Regions from separate parts of the Crossiella cryophila genome, predicted to be linked through region 4. Evidence: riboswitches for the same ligand, from Rfam matches in the RefSeq annotation. Region 4 holds a riboswitch; each other region holds the start of a gene.
The links. Region 4 has a riboswitch for cobalamin ahead of HNR67_RS33330 (CbtB domain-containing protein). Riboswitches for the same ligand answer to the same signal wherever they lie in the genome.
Positions count from the first base shown of each region.

Region 1: it holds a riboswitch for cobalamin, as region 4 does, so the genes downstream of both, HNR67_RS21005 (ribonucleoside-diphosphate reductase subunit alpha) here and HNR67_RS33330 (CbtB domain-containing protein) in region 4, are expected to answer to the same signal.
Region 2: it holds a riboswitch for cobalamin, as region 4 does, so the genes downstream of both, metE (5-methyltetrahydropteroyltriglutamate--homocysteine S-methyltransferase) here and HNR67_RS33330 (CbtB domain-containing protein) in region 4, are expected to answer to the same signal.
Region 3: it holds a riboswitch for cobalamin, as region 4 does, so the genes downstream of both, metE (5-methyltetrahydropteroyltriglutamate--homocysteine S-methyltransferase) here and HNR67_RS33330 (CbtB domain-containing protein) in region 4, are expected to answer to the same signal.

Region 1 covers NZ_JACHMH010000001.1:4,691,146-4,695,278, forward strand. Annotated here, with positions in the region: gene HNR67_RS21005 (ribonucleoside-diphosphate reductase subunit alpha) at 1-1,960, opposite strand, end outside; cobalamin riboswitch at 2,248-2,484, opposite strand; gene HNR67_RS21010 (NADPH:quinone oxidoreductase family protein) at 2,592-3,578, shown strand; gene HNR67_RS21015 (LysR family transcriptional regulator) at 3,578-4,133, shown strand, end outside.
Region 2 covers NZ_JACHMH010000001.1:8,122,956-8,127,088, reverse strand. Annotated here, with positions in the region: gene HNR67_RS34830 (NACHT domain-containing protein) at 1-2,109, opposite strand, end outside; cobalamin riboswitch at 2,152-2,372, shown strand; gene metE (5-methyltetrahydropteroyltriglutamate--homocysteine S-methyltransferase) at 2,520-4,133, shown strand, end outside.
Region 3 covers NZ_JACHMH010000001.1:5,277,286-5,281,418, forward strand. Annotated here, with positions in the region: gene rraA (ribonuclease E activity regulator RraA) at 1-396, shown strand, start outside; gene metE (5-methyltetrahydropteroyltriglutamate--homocysteine S-methyltransferase) at 462-2,696, opposite strand; cobalamin riboswitch at 2,816-3,022, opposite strand; gene cobF (precorrin-6A synthase (deacetylating)) at 3,062-3,838, opposite strand; gene HNR67_RS23235 (sulfite oxidase) at 3,973-4,133, shown strand, end outside.
Region 4 covers NZ_JACHMH010000001.1:7,782,697-7,786,829, reverse strand. Annotated here, with positions in the region: gene HNR67_RS33340 (PDR/VanB family oxidoreductase) at 1-451, shown strand, start outside; gene HNR67_RS33335 (TetR/AcrR family transcriptional regulator) at 513-1,124, shown strand; cobalamin riboswitch at 1,252-1,428, shown strand; gene HNR67_RS33330 (CbtB domain-containing protein) at 1,452-1,649, shown strand; gene HNR67_RS33325 (CbtA family protein) at 1,664-2,413, shown strand; gene HNR67_RS33320 (class I SAM-dependent methyltransferase) at 2,473-3,303, shown strand; gene HNR67_RS33315 (LacI family DNA-binding transcriptional regulator) at 3,307-4,133, shown strand, end outside.

The DNA of each region.
Region 1 (4,133 bases), 3.1 Mb from region 4:
GCGAGGCCATCGGCAGGCGCAGCGCGTAGAGCGCGTCCTGGAAGCCCATCAGGCCAAGGCCGACCGGACGGTGCCGCATGTTGGACCGGCGCGCCTCGGGGATGGTGTAGAAGTTGACGTCGATCACGTTGTCCAGCATGCGGACCGCGGTGCGCACGGTCTTCTCCAGCCGGGCGTGGTCGATGCCGTCGGCGGTGATGTGCTGGGCCAGGTTGACCGAGCCGAGGTTGCACACCGCGACCTCGTCGATCGTGGTGTTCAGGGTGATCTCGGTGCACAGGTTCGAGGAGTGCACCACACCCGAGTGCTGCTGCGGGGAACGCAGGTTGCACGGGTCCTTGAAGGTGATCCACGGGTGACCGGTCTCGAACAGCATGGTCAGCATGCGCCGCCACAGGTCCTTGGCCTGCACCCGGCGGAACACCCGGATCTCGCCGCGGTCGGCGGCCGCCTCGTACTCGGCGTACTTGCGGGAGAACTCCAGGCCGTAGGCGTCGTGCAGGTCCGGGACCTCGTCCGGGGAGAACAGCGTCCACTGGCCGTCGGCGCGCACCCGGCGCAGGAACTCATCCGGCACCCAGTTCGCGGTGTTCATGTCGTGCGTGCGCCGCCGGTCGTCGCCGGTGTTCTTGCGCAGGTCGAGGAATTCCTCGACGTCGATGTGCCAGGTCTCCAGGTAGGCGCAGACCGCGCCCTTGCGCTTGCCGCCCTGGTTGACCGCGACCGCCGTGTCGTTGGCGATCTTGAGGAACGGCACCACGCCCTGGGACTTGCCGTTGGTGCCCTTGATGTGCGCGCCGATACCGCGCACCGGGGTCCAGTCGTTGCCCAGCCCGCCGGCGTACTTGGACAGCAGCGCGTTGTTGCTGATGCCGTGGAAGATCCCCTCCAGGTCATCGCCGACCGTGGTGAGGAAGCAGGAGGACAGCTGCGAGCGGGTGGTGCCCGCGTTGAACAGCGTGGGGGTGGAGCACATGAAGTCGAAGCTGGAGATCAGGTCGTAGAACTCGATCGCCCGCGCCTCGCGGTCGTCCTCGCGCAGCGCCAGGCCCATGGCCACCCGCATGAAGAAGGCCTGCGGCAGCTCGTAGCGGACCTCGTCGCTGTGCAACAGGTACCGGTCGTAGAGGGTCTGCATGCCGAGGAACTGGAACTGCAGGTCGCGGTCGGCGACCAGGGCCGCGCCCAGGCGCTCCAGGTCGAACTTGGCCAGTTCGGTGTCGAGCTGGTCCAGCTCAACGCCGCGGCGGATGAACTCGGCGAAGTAGACCGGGTACTGCTCGGTCATCTGCGCGTGGCTGGCCACCCGCTCCTCGCCCGCGAGGAAGCCGAGGGCCTCACCGCGTGCCTTGTCCAGCAGCAGCCGGGCGCTGACGTAGGAGTAGTTCGGGTCGTTCTCGACCATGGTGCGCGCGGCCATCACCGGCGCCACGCTCAGCTCGGCCGGGCTGATCCCGTTGTACAGGTTGCGCATGGTCTCGGCGAGCACGGTCTCCGCGGAGACCGCGGTCAGCCCGGCGCAGGACTCCTGGATCACCAGCGCGAGCCGCGCGGTGTCCAGCGGGGCCAGCGTGCCGTCGGCCTGACGCACCGAGAACTGCGGCGCGGCCTTGGGCGTGGACTCCGCGCGGGCCTTGGTGTGCTCCTCGCGGTAGAGCACGTAAGCGCGGGCGACCTTCTGGTGCCCGGCCCGCATGAGGGTCAGTTCGACCTGGTCCTGGATCTGCTCGATGTGCAGCGGCCGGTCCGGACCGGCGTGCCGCAACAGAGCCTGTTCCACCGACTGGGTCAGCTCGGCGATCTGTTCCCGTACGCGCGGCGAGGCGCCGGCGTCGGTGCCCTCCACGGCCAGCCAGGCCTTGGTCATCGCGACCGAGATCTTGCCCGACTCGAACGGGGACACCGCGCCGTTGCGGCGGATCACCGTGACCGCGCCCGGCGCGATCTCTGGCGAATGCACTGACACGAAAGCTGCTCCAAAATGTGTGCTGGGCGGACGAGGGCAGCGCCGGGCGACCGAGCACCCGGGTGCGGGTTCGGTTGCCGTCGCTGGGGAAGCTTGGTGAGGCGTTAGCTCTGAGGCTCGCTACAGCTCGCAGGCGATGCGGTCATACAGGTCGTCTCTCCTCGCGAGCGTCGGCGCCGATGGGCCGCGGAGTCAGAGGCAGGCGAGGGCCGACCGGGGCGCTGGTACGCCGCTCAGTCGTCCGCTCGGCCTTCCCACGAGACCGCGAACCGGGCACACCGTCGGTGCGCCCGCTGACGGCAGGTCTTCGGACTCGTGGGCGTGCCGGCCGAGGCCGGTCTCCTACTGGCCGTCGCTTCCCGGACCGTGGCGTCCAGTGCTGTACCGGCTCGATCGCTCGGCCGGTGACGGCGGTCGTTCCCACTCACCGCTGCGGGGCAGTCCCGGAGTCGCACCGGGTTCCCTGTTGCCTCACCGGGCGTTTGCGTGCCCGGTGAACCATCAGCGGAACGGATACTACATGTAGGGGTCCCCCGCGCAAGCGCGCCCAATATGGCCGTGTTTTGCGTGTCGTGCAGACATGACACGATGGGGGCTGACCGATCACGGTGCGTGGAGGTGTGTAGTGCGGGCATGGCGGGTGCACGAGCTGGGCGAGCCGCGGGATGTGCTCAAGCTGGACGAGGTTCCGGACCCGGTGGCAGGCCCCGGCCAGCTGCTGGTGAAGGTCCGGGCGACCGCGCTGAACTTCCCGGACGTGCTGATCTGCCGTGGTCAGTACCAGGTTCGCCCGCCACTGCCGTTCACACCGGGGGTCGAGCTTTGCGGTGAAGTGGTCGCGCTCGGTGAGGGCGCGACCGGCTGGTCGGTCGGCGATCGCGTCATCGCCACCCCCGCGCCGCCCAACGGCGGACTTGCCGAATACGTCACAGTCAACGCGAACGAGGTGATCCCGGCGCCGGAGTCCCTCGACGACGCGCAGGCCGCCGGGTTCCACATCGCCTACCAGACCGGCTGGTTCGGCCTGCGCCGCCGGGCGGAGCTGGCCGAGGGCGAGACCCTGCTCGTGCACGCGGCCGCAGGCGGGGTCGGCAGCGCGGCCATCCAGCTGGGCAAGGCAGCGGGCGCCACGGTGATCGGCGTGGTCGGCGGCGCGCGCAAGGCCGAGGTGGCCAAGCAGCTGGGCGCGGACCTGGTGATCGACCGCAAGCAGGAGGACGTGATCGCCACGGTGAAGGAGTTCACCGGCGGCCGCGGCGTGGACGTGGTCTACGACCCGGTCGGCGGCGACTCCTTCCGCGCCTCCACCAAGGTCATCGCCTTCGAGGGCCGGATCGTCATCGTCGGCTTCGCCAGCGGCGAGATCCCCAGCGCGGCGATGAACCACGCCCTGGTCAAGAACTACTCGCTGCTGGGCCTGCACTGGGGCCTGTACACGCACAAGGACCCGGCCTCGGTCCGCCAGGCGAGCCTGGAACTGGCCGCACTGGCCGATCAGGGCCTGCTCGACCCGCTGGTCGGCGAGCGGCTGCCACTGGCCGAGGCGCCAGCTGGCCTGCAACGACTCGCCGACGGCGACTCCGTCGGCCGGGTCGTGGTCACGATGGACTGATGGAGTTACGCGAGATCGAGGCTTTCCTGGTGCTGGCCGAGGAACTCCACTTCGGCCGCACCGCGGCTCGCCTGCACCTGACCCAGGGGCGGGTGAGCCAGACGATCCGGGCCCTGGAGCGGGAGATCGGCGGCACGCTGTTCGAGCGGACCAGCCGCTCGGTCCGGCTCACCGGGCTGGGCGAGGAGTTCCTCACCGGCGCCAGGGCCGGGCACGAGCAGCTGCTGAGCACCCTGCGCGCGTGCCAGGTGCTCGCGCGCGGGGTCAACGGCACGCTGCGGGTGGGTTATCACCCGTCGATGGGCCTGGACTTCGTCACCGGACTGGTGCGGGCCTTCGAGGCCAGGCACCCGCGGTGCGCGATCCGGCTCAACGCCACCGAGATCGGCCCGGACCTGCTGCCGGTCTTCGCCGGCGCGCAGGTGGTGCTCACCTGGTCCCCGGGTGACCCGGAACTGTTGCGGGACACCGGACTCGGCGTCGGACCGGTGCTGGCCAAACATGCACGGGCACTGGTCACCCCGGCCGATCACCCACTGGCCCGCGGCGAGTCCA
Region 2 (4,133 bases), 340 kb from region 4:
GTCGGTGTCCACGCGGTTGCGTGCCCACTCACGAAACAGGAAGACCAACTGCGGGCGAGTGTGTAGTGGAACGTGCTTCAGGCAGGCGAACCACTTCGGTGACAGGGTTGCCAGGTGGGTGTCCAGGGCACCGCGGAGGGCTTCGTCGCCGGAGAGTTTGGCGACCGTGGTGGTTTCGCGGATTACTTGGCGGAGCAGGAAGTCCGCTGCCAGAAACTCGCCGAAGGTGTTGTGCAGGAACTCGTATGCCTTGGCGTCGTTGACTCTGCCGCGGGATTCGTGGATGAAGAAGAAGCTGCCCACCAGCAGCTCGGCCTGGGTCAGTCGGTGGCCTGGGCCGTCTGGGGTTCGGGAGTTGGTGAAGTAGGCAAGATCGGCGTCCAGTTCGGTGCTCAGGATGTGCACGGCCTGGCGGTTGAACATACCGATCGCTGCCACGCCGAGGCGATTCAGTTCGGCGGTGACATCGGGAGCAGGGTCGGCCGGGTCCTTGCGGCGTTCGCGGCGGATGAACTCGGTGAGCAGGCTGTGATACAGGTCGGTGCGCTTCAGGTTTTCCGCGTCCACCAAGGGTTTCACCGTGGCGTCGTAGATGGCGAGCATGAGCAGGAGGAGGGGTTGCTCGGCCAGTTCCAGCAAGGAATCGGATGCTGGGACACTGAAGGGGCGAGCGTTGTGCGTGTTCCAGGTTTCGGCCCAGAGTTCCTGGCGGGGACGGTCGAATTCCAGGAGGCGGACGACTGTGGTGTCGGCGGGGAGGGTGGCCTTGTCGATCAGGGTGATGCGGCTGGTGATCAGGATTCGGACTGGGCGGCCGAGCATGGCCTCGCGGGACTGGAATCTGGCAGCGTGCATCAGGTAGTCGGCGAAGACTTTGCCGTTGGCCTGCAACAGTTCGTCGTAGCCATCCAGGATGATCAGGGGTGGGCTGTCGGCACGAGACCTGGCGAATTCCGACCAGTTGACGGTACGGCCGGTGTCTCGCTTTACCTGGGTTTCGAGTTGGTCCTGGAAGTCGGTTTCCGGGTTGATGTCACGGAGTTCGACCCGGACCACGGTGAACGCGGGAGCGGCCAGGCGGGCGGCAAGGACCTCGGTCAGCAGCGATTTGCCTGAGCCAGGGTGGCCGAGAATGAGCAGCGGGGATTGGGTGCTGTAGGGGGAATGCAGGAACGCCAGCAGGAACTCGCCGAGGTCCTCGTGAATTGGTAGGTTGATCCAGCGGGGTTCGTGTTCGAGGTTGGCGTCGCCGGTCCGGTTGCGGATCACCTTGAACGCCTGGGGGATGAAGGCGTCCTGTTTGGTCGGGAAGACCAGGCCATCAGCTTGGGTGCGGTCGCCGAAGACAGGATCGGCAAGGCGGAGACCGTACACAGTGGACAGATCAGTAGCGGTGGCGTCGCTCTGTGCGCCGGGGTGTAGTTCGGTGATCCGGGTCGCGAGGTCTTGCAGGCCGCGGTCGATGCGGTGCTGGTCCTGGCGGCTTACCCAGGCGGTGAGATCGGGGCTGTCGCGCAACAGTTCGACGTACTGAGCCTGGTATATCTCCTCGGTTGCGTTGACTGCGGCCTGGATGGATTCGGTCAGTTCGCGGTCACGGAGATGGTGGTTGAGGCCTGTGGCGAATTGCGTGATTCGGTTGGCCAGGTCGAGGCAGAGGGCATGCCGGTTCGAGTGCTCGCTGTGCGCCGGATGGGGAAGTTTGATCGGGTGGTCGATCAGCACCCGGTCGGGGAGCAGTTGGAGCTTCTCCGCGTCAGTCAGCGCGATCTGGGCCATCAGGTCCGGCGCGTGCCGCTCCAGCGCCGTGAAGAAGGCGGTGTAGGTCAACAAGCAGTGGGCTGCGGCCATGCGGCGGGAGCGGTCCAGGAAATCGCCGGCCCCGCGGTTGAGGAGTTTCTTGGCCGCGGCCTGGCCGAGTTTGGTGATTTCGTTCTTCGCGCCCAGTAGTGACAGGGCCTCCTTGGCGATGGTGACGCCGGAGACCAGGAGGATCACCCCGGCGAGTTTGTCCACCGCGTCAACCAGTTTGCTGTCCTGGACGCGGCCCTGTTTCACCAGCTTCTGGACCTGTTGGAAGGTGATCGCGGTCACGGTGTCCTGCCCCATGCGAACAGTGTCGCGGGCTGCCGCCGAAGAGTTACGGCGGGTAGGGTCGAAAGCGCTGGTGGTTCGCCATGGGTCCCGAGATGGGGTTTGTGGCGTCGCAAGAGGGAACCCGGTGGGAATCCGGGACTGCCCCGCAGCGGTTAGCGGGAACGACCGCCGTCATCGCACTGGACGCACGCCGTGTCTGGGAAGCGACGGCCAGTAGGAGCCTGAGCCCAGGCCTGCCCGCGAGTCCGAAGACCTGCCATCGGCCGCGTCCGCCACCTGGGTGGGCGCGTTCCCGGTTCGGCTACGAGGGATGGCCGTGGGGCGCTTGACCGTCGCGCACGGTCTGGTAGCCGCGCGTGCGTTCTTTCTTCCTCCGCCCCCGGACCGGGGTGTCGTTCTCGAGGGAAGAAGGACGTCTCAACATGACCACTGATCGAGCGACCGTGTCGGCCACCACCCTGGACTACCCGCGGATCGGGCCGAACCGCGAGTTGAAACGGGTCATCGAGGGCTTCTGGGCCGGTCGGGTCAGCGCCACCGACCTGGACGAGACCACCACCAGGCTGCGGCTGGACACGCTCACCGAACTCCATCAGGCCGGGCTGGACGAGGTGCCCACCGGCACCCAGTCGCGCTACGACCACGTGCTGGACACCGCCGTGCTGCTCGGCGCCGTGCCGCCGCGGCACGTGCGGGCAGGCGAGGACCCCCTGGACACCTACTTCGCGATGGCGCGTGGGCGGCCCGAGGCGCCGGCGCTGGAGATGACCAAGTGGTTCGGCACCAACTACCACTACCTGGTGCCCGAGATCGGGCCGGACACGCCCATCGCGCTGCGCGGCGACCAGCCGGTGCGGCAGTACCGGGAGGCCGTGGAACTGGGCATTCCCGGGCGTCCGGTGCTCCTCGGGCCGGTGACCTTCCTGCTGCTGTCGGCCGCGGCGGCGGACGCGCCCGCCGGGTTCGACCCGCTGGACCGCCTCGACGACGTGCTGGCGGCCTACCGCGAGCTGCTCGGACAGCTCAAGGCGGCCGGGGCCGGGACCGTCCAGCTCGACGAGCCCTCGCTGGTCACCGACCTCAGCCAGGCCCAGCTCGACGCGTTCACCAGGGCTTATGCCTACCTGGCCGAGTCGCCCGCGCGGCCTGAGCTGTGGGTGCAGACCTACTACGGCTTCCCCGCGCCCGCCGCGCTGGGCACCCTGGCCGGACTGCCGGTGCACACCGTGGGACTGGACTTCTCCGGCGCGGCCGGCGAGGACCTGCCCGCCGCGGTCGGCGAGGTCGGGCTGCGCGGCAAGCGGCTGGCCGCGGGGCTGGTCGACGGGCGCAACGTGTGGCGCACCGACCTGCGCCGGGCCCTGGCCACCGCGACCGTGCTGGCCGGGATGGCCGCCGAGGTGGTGGTGACCGCGGGCAGCCCGCTGCTGCACGTGCCGGTCGACCTGGCGGTGGAGGACGAACTGCCCGCGGAGCTGGTGCGGCGGCTGGCCTTTGCCAAGCAGAAGGTGGCCGAGGTGGTGGCCATCGCGCGCGGTCTGCGCGAGGGCACCCCGGCGATCGCCGAACAGCTCGCCGCCAGCGACCTGGTGCACCGCACCCCGGTGCGCCAGGACACCGTGCTGCGGGCCAGGATCGCCGGACTGTCCGAACAGGACGAACTGCGGCCCGCGCCCGCTGAGGAGCGGTTCGTGTTGCAGCAGAAGGAACTCGGGCTGCCGCGGTTGCCCACCACCACGATCGGCTCGTTCCCGCAGACCGGTGAACTGCGCAGGGCCCGCGCCGGGCACCGCACGGGCGAGTTGAGCGCGGCCGACTACCACGCGGTGCTGCGCGCCGAGGTGGACAAGGTGGTGGCGCTGCAGGAGGAACTCGATCTGGACGTGCTCGTGCACGGTGAGCCCGAGCGTACCGACATGGTCGAGTACTTCGCCGAGAAGCTGGCCGGGTTCGCCGTCACCAAACTCGGCTGGGTGCAGTCCTACGGCACCCGCTGCGCCCGCCCGCCGATCGTGCACGGCGACGTCACCCGGCCC
Region 3 (4,133 bases), 2.5 Mb from region 4:
AGGCTGGTCTTCGCCGGGCCGGTCCGCACGGTCTCCTGCTTACAGGACAACGCATTGCTGAAAGCGGTGCTGTCCGAGCCGGGGGATGGCCGGGTGCTGGTGGTCGACGGCGGCGGGTCCACGCACACCGCGCTGGTCGGCGATCTTATCGCGGAACTGGCCCGGCGCAACGGCTGGCGCGGCCTGCTCGTGCACGGGGCGGTCCGGGATGCCGCGGTGCTGCGCACCCTGGACATCGGGATCAAGGCACTGGGCACGAATCCACGGCGCAGCGCCAAAACCGGGGCCGGGCAGGTGGACGTGCCGGTGGAGTTCGGCGGGATCACCTTCTGCCCCGGCGATTTCCTGGTCAGCGACCACGACGGCGTGGTCGTGCTGGACCACCCGCCCGTCTAGGGATCGGGCGGGTCGGCGCGTGGTGCGCGGGATGTCTCCCCCGCGCACCACGCGCTTTTTCGTTGTCAGACCAGGGTTTCGCGGACCTTGCGGGCCGCGGTGACCAGGTGCCGCAGGGCGGGCTCGACCTCGGCGTAACCGCGGGTCTTCAGCCCGCAGTCCGGGTTGATCCACAGCCGCTTGGGCGGCACCGCGGCGGCCGCGGCCGCGACCAGGTCGGTGACCTCGTCCTGTCCGGGCACCCGCGGGGAGTGGATGTCGTAGACACCCGGACCAACGCCGCGGCTGAAGCCGGTGGCGCGCAGGTCTTCCAGGACCTCCATCTTGGACCGGGCGGCCTCGATGGTGGTCACGTCCGCGCCGAGGCCGTCGATGGCGTCGATGACCTCGCTGAACTCCGAGTAGCACAGGTGCGTGTGGATCTGGGTGGCCGGCGCGGCCCCGGCGACGGCGAGCTGGAAGGAGCCCACCGACCACTCGAGGTACTCCGGCTGGTCGGCCGCGTGCAGCGGCAGCAGCTCGCGCAGCGCGGGCTCGTCGACCTGGATGATCTGGATGCCCGCGGCCTCCAGGTCGGCGATCTCATCGCGCAGCGCCAGTGCCACCTGGTCGGCGGTCTGGCCAAGCGGCTGGTCATCGCGGACGAAGGACCAGGCCAGGATGGTCACCGGGCCGGTCAGCATGCCCTTGACCGGCTTGCTGGTCAGCGACTGGGCGTAGGTGGCCCAGTCCACGGTGATCGGCTTGGGCCGGGTGACGTCGCCGTGGATGATCGGCGGCCGCACGCAGCGCGAGCCGTAGGACTGCACCCAGCCGAGTTCGGTGGAGGCGAAGCCGTCCAGGTGCTCGGCGAAGTACTGCACCATGTCGTTGCGCTCGGGCTCACCGTGCACCAGCACGTCCAGGCCGATGTCCTCCTGGAGCTTGATCACCCGGGCGATCTCGGCGCGCATCCGCTCGTCGTACTGCGCCTGGGTGAGGTCCCCGGTGCGCAGCCCGGCCCGCGCGGTGCGGATCTCGCCGGTCTGCGGGAAGGAACCGATGGTGGTGGTGGCCAGCGGCGGCAGACCAAGGCTGGCGTCCTGGGCGGCGGCCCGCTCGGCGTAGGGCGCGCGCAGGCGATCCGCGGGCTGCAACGCGGCGACCTTGGCGCGCACCGCGTCGTCCCGGCGCGGCTCGGCGGTGGGCTGGACGGCCTCGTCGGCCCACTCACCGGTGGCGCCCTCACGGAGCGCGCGGCCCAGCAGCACGACCTCGCGCACCTTCTGCCTGGCGAAGGCCAGCCGGGAGCGGACCTCCGGCTCCAGACCGGTCTCGGCGTCCAGGTCATAGGGCACGTGCAGCAGCGTGGAGGAGGTGCCGACCACGACCTCGTCGGCCGCGCCCAGCAGCGAGACCGCCTTGGCCAGCGCCGCGCGCAGGTCCGCGCGCCACACGTTGCGGCCGTCGATCACACCGGCGACCAGGGTCTTGCCGCGCAGCGCCGGAACGCTGGCGATGCCCTCGGTGGTACCGGCCACCAGGTCGACCGCGATGGCCTCGATGTCGGTGCCCGCCAGCACCGGCAGTGCCGGGCCGAGCGGGCCGTAGAAGCCGGTGACCAGCAGCTTCGGCCGGTTCGGCACCGCGGCCAGGCGCTCGTAGGCGCGGCCCAGCGCGGCCAGCTCCTCCTCGGTGCGGTCCGCGGCGAAACCGGGCTCGTCGAACTGCACCCAGGACACGCCCTCGGCGGCCAGCGCGCCGAGCAGCTCCACGTAGACCGCGAGCAGGTCGTCCAGCCGGGCCAGCGGGTCAGCGCCCTTGGCCAGCAGCAGGAAGGTGACCGGGCCGAGCAGCACCGGGCGGGTGTCCACACCCAGCGCCTTGGCCTCCCGGTACTCCTCGATCGGCTTGCCACCGGCCAGGAAGAACACGGTGTCCTGGTCGATCTCGGGCACCAGGTAGTGGTAGTTGGTGTCGAACCACTTCGTCATCTCCAGCGGCGGCACCTCATCGGTGCCCCGCGCGGCGGCGAAGTAGGTGTCCAGGTCGTTGTCCTGGCGGTAGCGCGCAGGGACCGCGCCGACCAGGGCCGCGGTGTCCAGCACCTGGTCGTAGAAGGAGAACGTGTTGGAGGGGACCGAATCCAGCCCCGCGTCGTGCAGTTCCAGCCAGGTGGAAGTGCGCAACTCCTTGGCGGTGGCGAGCAGGGCGTCGCGGCCGATGCGGCCCGCCCAGTACTGCTCCACCGCGCGCTTGAGTTCCCGGCGCGGACCGATCCGCGGATAGCCCAGGACGGTGGCGCCGATACCGCTGGTCACAAGCTCTCTCCTCGCGAGCGTGCAGGAGTCCGGATTGATCCCAGGGCACGCCGGCGGGCGGCACGAGGCCGCGTCCGCACAAGCCCACCCGAGAGGCTTCCGGACCACCGTGAACCCGGCGGGCTCACGGACCAGTGGCAGGTCTTCGGACTCACGGGCGCCGTGCTCGCTCCTACCGGCCGTCGCTTCCCACGCTCGCGCGCAGTGCTTGATGACGGCTTTCGTTCCCGTTCACCGCTGCGGGGCAGTCCCGGATTCGCACCGGGTTCCCTCTTGCCTCGCCAAGCCGTTCAACGGCCGGGCGAACCACCAGCCTCGCGAGCGTAGCGCACCGTGGGAGCAACGCTCAGGATCTGGGATTTTCCTTAGACTCCACCGGCAGAACGGCGCAGCAGGTAGGAGTCCATGATCCACCCCTTGGCGTCCCTGGCACGTTGCCTGCTCGCCACGATCTGTTCGGCCACCGCCACCAGCGGTCCGGCGATCAGGATCTCGTCCGCGGTGCCCACGTAGGCGCCCCAATGGATGGTCGCGCCCGGTTCGTCAAGGTGTTCGAGGAAGGTGTTGTGTGCGTCGAGCATCACCAGCACATCGTCCACGCCCTCGGGCCAGCCGTCGGCGAGCCGGCGTCCGGTGGTGATCTGCACCGCACCGGCGATCTGGTTGAAGGTGATCCGGTGCCGGGCGGCCAGCGCGGACAGGCTGCTGATCCCCGGCCGCACCCGCACCTCGAAGTCCGCGCCCCCGGCCAGCACCCCCTCGACCACCGCGATGATGCTGTCGTAGAGCGCCGGATCGCCCCACACCAGGAACGCCCCGGTCTCGGTCGGCCCCAGGTGCTCGGCGATCAACTCGGCACACAGCTCGACCCGCCGCGCCCGCCAGTCCGCCACCGCCTCGACATACCCGTCGCCGTCCCGCCGCCGGGGCGGGTCCTCGACCCGAGCCACCCGGTAGCCGCCGCCGGGCACGTGGGTGTCCAGGATGACCTGGCGCAGGTCCGAGAGTTCGCGCGCCTGCCCGGCCTTGTCCAGGAAGAACACCACATCGGCGCGCCGCAGCGCGTCCACCGCCTCCACCGTGATCTGCCCCGGATCGCCCGCCCCGATCCCGACCACCTCGACCACCCGCCGCACCCGCACCCCGTTCCTCGCCGTTCCCAGTGCATCGATTGTCCGCCACGGCCGATCTCCCGCTTCTCCCCGGAGTCGGCTCGATGGGGTGGCCCTCCGGGCAACTGGTCTTTTCACGCCCCGGACCAGCCAATACTGACCCAATGTCCCATCGCGACCTGACGGACGAGGCGGCCTACGACCGGCAACGCCTGGCCGGCCTGTCCCGCCGCGCCCTACTCCGCCTGACCGCCGGCCTGGGCGCGGCCGCCGCGCTGTCCGCGACCGCGGGCGGATTGGCCGTCGCGGGCGAGCGCCAGGCCAC
Region 4 (4,133 bases):
GCTGGCCCGCTACGGCGACCGGGTGCGGGTGCACGCCGACGACGAGCACGGCGGCCCACCCACCGCGGCGGACCTGGTCGACCCCGGCGACTCGGTGCTCTACTGCTGCGGCCCGCCACCCATGCTGGCCGCGGTCAAACAGGCCGTCCCGGTGCGCAGGCCGCTCTACAGCGAACGCTTCAGCCCGCCGCCGATCCTGGGCGGCGCGCCCTTCGAGGTCGAACTGCGCCGCACCGGCGTCACCGTGCCGGTGCCGGCCGAGGTCTCCGCGCTGACCGCGATCCGCGCCGTGCTGCCCGACGTCGGCTACTCCTGCCAGCAGGGTTTCTGCGGCACCTGCCGGGTCCGGGTGCTCGACGGCGAAGTGGACCGCGTCCATCCGGCCGACGAACCGGACCAGGCGCGCATCTGCGTGACCCGCGGGCGCACCCGGCTCACCCTGGATCTGTGATGATGAACCGGACATGACTGAACTGACCGAGACCAGCGGCCAGCCCCGGCGCAAACGGCGGATGTCCCCGGCCGAACGCCGCGAGGACCTCATCGGCGCCGCACTGGAGCTGTACAGCAGCCGGGCGCCGGAACTGGTGTCGATCGAGGACATCATCACCCACGCCGACGTGTCCAGAGCACTGTTCTACCGCTACTTCGGCAGCCTGCGCGAGGTGCACGTGGCCGCGCTGCGCACCGCGGTGGACGAGCTGGTGGACCGGCTGACCCGGCGCGAGCCCGGCACGCTGATCGATCAGCTCCGCTACGCCCTCGGCGTGTTCGTCGACGTCGCCGACACCTACGCCACCGCCTACATCGCGTTGCTGCGCAGTGGATCCGTGGTCGCCACCAGGGACACCGACACGCTGGTCGACGAGGTCCGGCACGTCGCGGTGCGGGAGATCCTGGACGTCACCGGGGTCACCGAGCCGAGCCCGTTCATGCTGCTGACCCTGCGCTGCTGGGTCGCGGTGGTCGAGGGCACCCTGCTGATCTGGTTGCAGGACCGCGATCACAGCCGTGAGGAACTGATCGACTGGTTGATCGACCAGCTGGCCGCGATGACCGCGGCCACCGCCACCCGCGACCCCGTCACCGCCGCACTGCTGACCCGGATCGCCCCGGACGTCTGATCGCCCCCACCCCGGGATCCAGCAGGTGAACGTCTGGGCGCGACGAAAGTTCCGCGCAATGCCGTATCGCCACCTGATTGTGATCCTGATGACCCGTTCAGAGCTGGCTGCGCCGCTGGCGGGTGGCCTACGGTCACTGGGCCGCAGTGTTCGGGAAGCCGGTGCGAATCCGGCGTGGTCCTCGCCACTGTGACCGGGGAAGTCCCGTCTCGATCAAGGCCACTGGCCGGTTCGCCGGCTGGGAAGGCAGGAGACGTGGCCATGATCCGGGAGCCAGGAGACCGGCTGCGGCGCGCACGGAACCGTCCACGAGGTATGGAGGAGAACATGTCGGCATCCGCCGCGTCCCCCGATCGACCGACCGCCATCGCGGTGCCAGCCTGGTCCTGGCTGGTCGCCGCGGCCGCGCTGATCGTCCTGTACGTCCTGTTGCAGGAGAACGGTCTGCTGCTGGCGCACAGCTCCGAGCTGATCCACGAGTTCGCGCACGACGGGCGCCACGCGCTCGGCGTTCCGTGCCACTGAACGGGGACCCGCAGATGACTAGTCCCACCTTCGGGTCCACGCTGCTCCGCGGCGGGCTGGCCGGCGTGATCGCCGGGCTGGCAGGCGCCGCGGTGCAGTACTTCCTGACCGAGATCCCCCTGGAGGCCGCACTCGCCGTGGAGGAGGCCCGCCCGGCCGAACCCTCGGCGGGCGACCACCACGAGGAGCTGTTCGACCGGGGCACCCAGCTCGTCGGCGGGCTGCTGGCCACCGTGGTGATCGGGCTGGCCATCGGCCTGGTCTTCGCGGTCGCCTTCGCGCGGCTGCGCCACCGGCTGCCCGGCCGGGCCGACCTGGACCGCGCGTTGCTGCTGGGCGGGGTCGGGTTCCTGACGATCTCCTTGCTGCCCGGCCTGAAGTACCCGGCCAACCCGCCCGGCGTCGGCGATCCGTCCACTGTGGAGGAACGCACGCTGCTGTACCTGGCGGTCATCGTCGCGGGCCTGGTGCTGGCCAACCTGGCGCCGTGGTTCAACCGTTTCCTGGCCCGCAAGGGTCTTGACCGCTCGGTCCGGCTCGTGCTGACCGGACTGTCCACTGTGGTCCTGCTGGCGCTGGTGGTCATCCTGCTGCCCGCCAACAACGACCCGATCCCGGCGGACATCCCGGCCCCGCTGCTCTGGCAGTTCCGGCTGTACTCGCTGATCCAGCTGGCCACCCTGTGGACGGTGCTGGCCAGTGTGTTCGGCCTGCTGCTGGACCGTCAGCTGCGCAAGGCTGACACGCAGGCGCTGGCCGCATAGCATCAACGGGCCGGGGCCGCGGGGCGAGGAGCCCGCGGCCCCGGCCCTATGCTTGCCCGGTGAGCACCGCACAACAACGCTGGGCCCGGCAGCTCGCGGACTGGGCCATCCCGGCGCACGTGCTGGCCGGGGCCGCCGAATCGCCGTGGGTGTTGCCGCGTCAGGTGTTCCGCCGCCGCGCCGCCGCCCAGCTCGCCGCACCCGCCGGGGCCACCCACGACCAGGCCAGGGCCGCGCTGGCGGAATCCGGGTCGCTGCTGGACATCGGCGCCGGGGCCGGGGCGAGCAGCCTGCCGTTGCTGGCCGCCGGGCTGGTCACCGGGTTCACCGCGGTGGACGCCGACGCCGACCTGCTCGCCGCCTGCGTTGAGAGCGCGGAATCCCTCGGCGTGCCAACGCGCGGGCTGCGCGGCCGCTGGCCGGATCTGGCCATGCGGGCCGGGGCCGCCGATGTGGTGGTGTGCGGCAACGTGGTGTTCAACGTGCCCGACCTCGCCCCGTTCATCGCCGCCCTCACCGCGGCCGCCCGGCGCGAGGTGGTGCTGGAGACCGCGACCCGGCACCCGCTGATCGACCTCAACCCGCTGTGGCGGCACTTCCACGGCATCACCCGCCCAGAGGGCCCCACCGCCGATGATCTGCTGGCCGCGCTGGACGAACTCGGCGTGCACCCGCACGTCGCCCGCTGGCGGCGACCACCCGGACTCGAGCCCCGGGACTTCGCCGAACTGGTCGAGACCACCCGGCGACGCCTGTGCCTGCCAACGGAATCCGCGGCCGAGGTCGGCCGGGTGCTCCGCGAGCACGGCCACAACCCTGACCTGACAGCGGATCCGGGCGCCGCAGGTCGCGAGCTGGTGACCCTGACCTGGCCCGGCTGGGCGGACTGAGGGGTGAGCAGGCAGCGGGTCACCCAGGCCGAGGTAGCGCGTGTCGCCGGTGTGTCCCAGGCGATGGTCTCGTTGGTGCTCAACGGATCCAGTGACGTGCGGATCGCGCCGGAGACCAGGGCCAGGGTGCAGGAGGCGTTGCGCAGCACCGGGTACACCGTGGACATCATGGGCAGGCGGTTGCGCGGCAAGGGGAACAACATCCTCGGCGTGTTCAGCTACGAGTCGGTCTTCCCCTCCGGCGGCGCCGACTTCTACCGCCCGATCCTGCGCGGCATCGAGGAGGAGGCCGAGGCCCAGGGCTATGACCTGTTGCTGTTCACCAGTTCCGGCCGCCGCGCCGGCCGCCGCCAGGTGTATGAGAACGGGACCAACCGGCTGGGCATCGCCGACGGCAGCATCCTGTTGGGGCGGCACAATGATCCGGCCGAACTGGCCCGGCTGACGCGGGAGCGGTTCCCGTTCGTCTTCATCGGCCGCCGCGAGTCCCCGGCCGGACCGATCGCCTACGTCGGCGCGGACTACGTCGAGGCGACCCGGCAGTGCTACGACCGGCTGTGGCGACTGGGACATCGGCGGATCGCCTTGCTGGGCCTGGCCGGGGACCACGAACCCACCGTGGACCGGCGGCGCGGTTATGAGGTGGCCGCCCGCCGCCACCGGCGTACACCCCTTGTACTGCAACAGGAAGACCCGGACCAGGCGTGGCAGGCACTGGTCGCCGAGCAGGTGACCGGGGTGCTGGTCGAGACCACCGCGATGGCCGAGGGATTGCACGCGCGGGCCACCGCGGCCGGGCTCGACGTGCCGGGTGACCTGTCGATTATCCT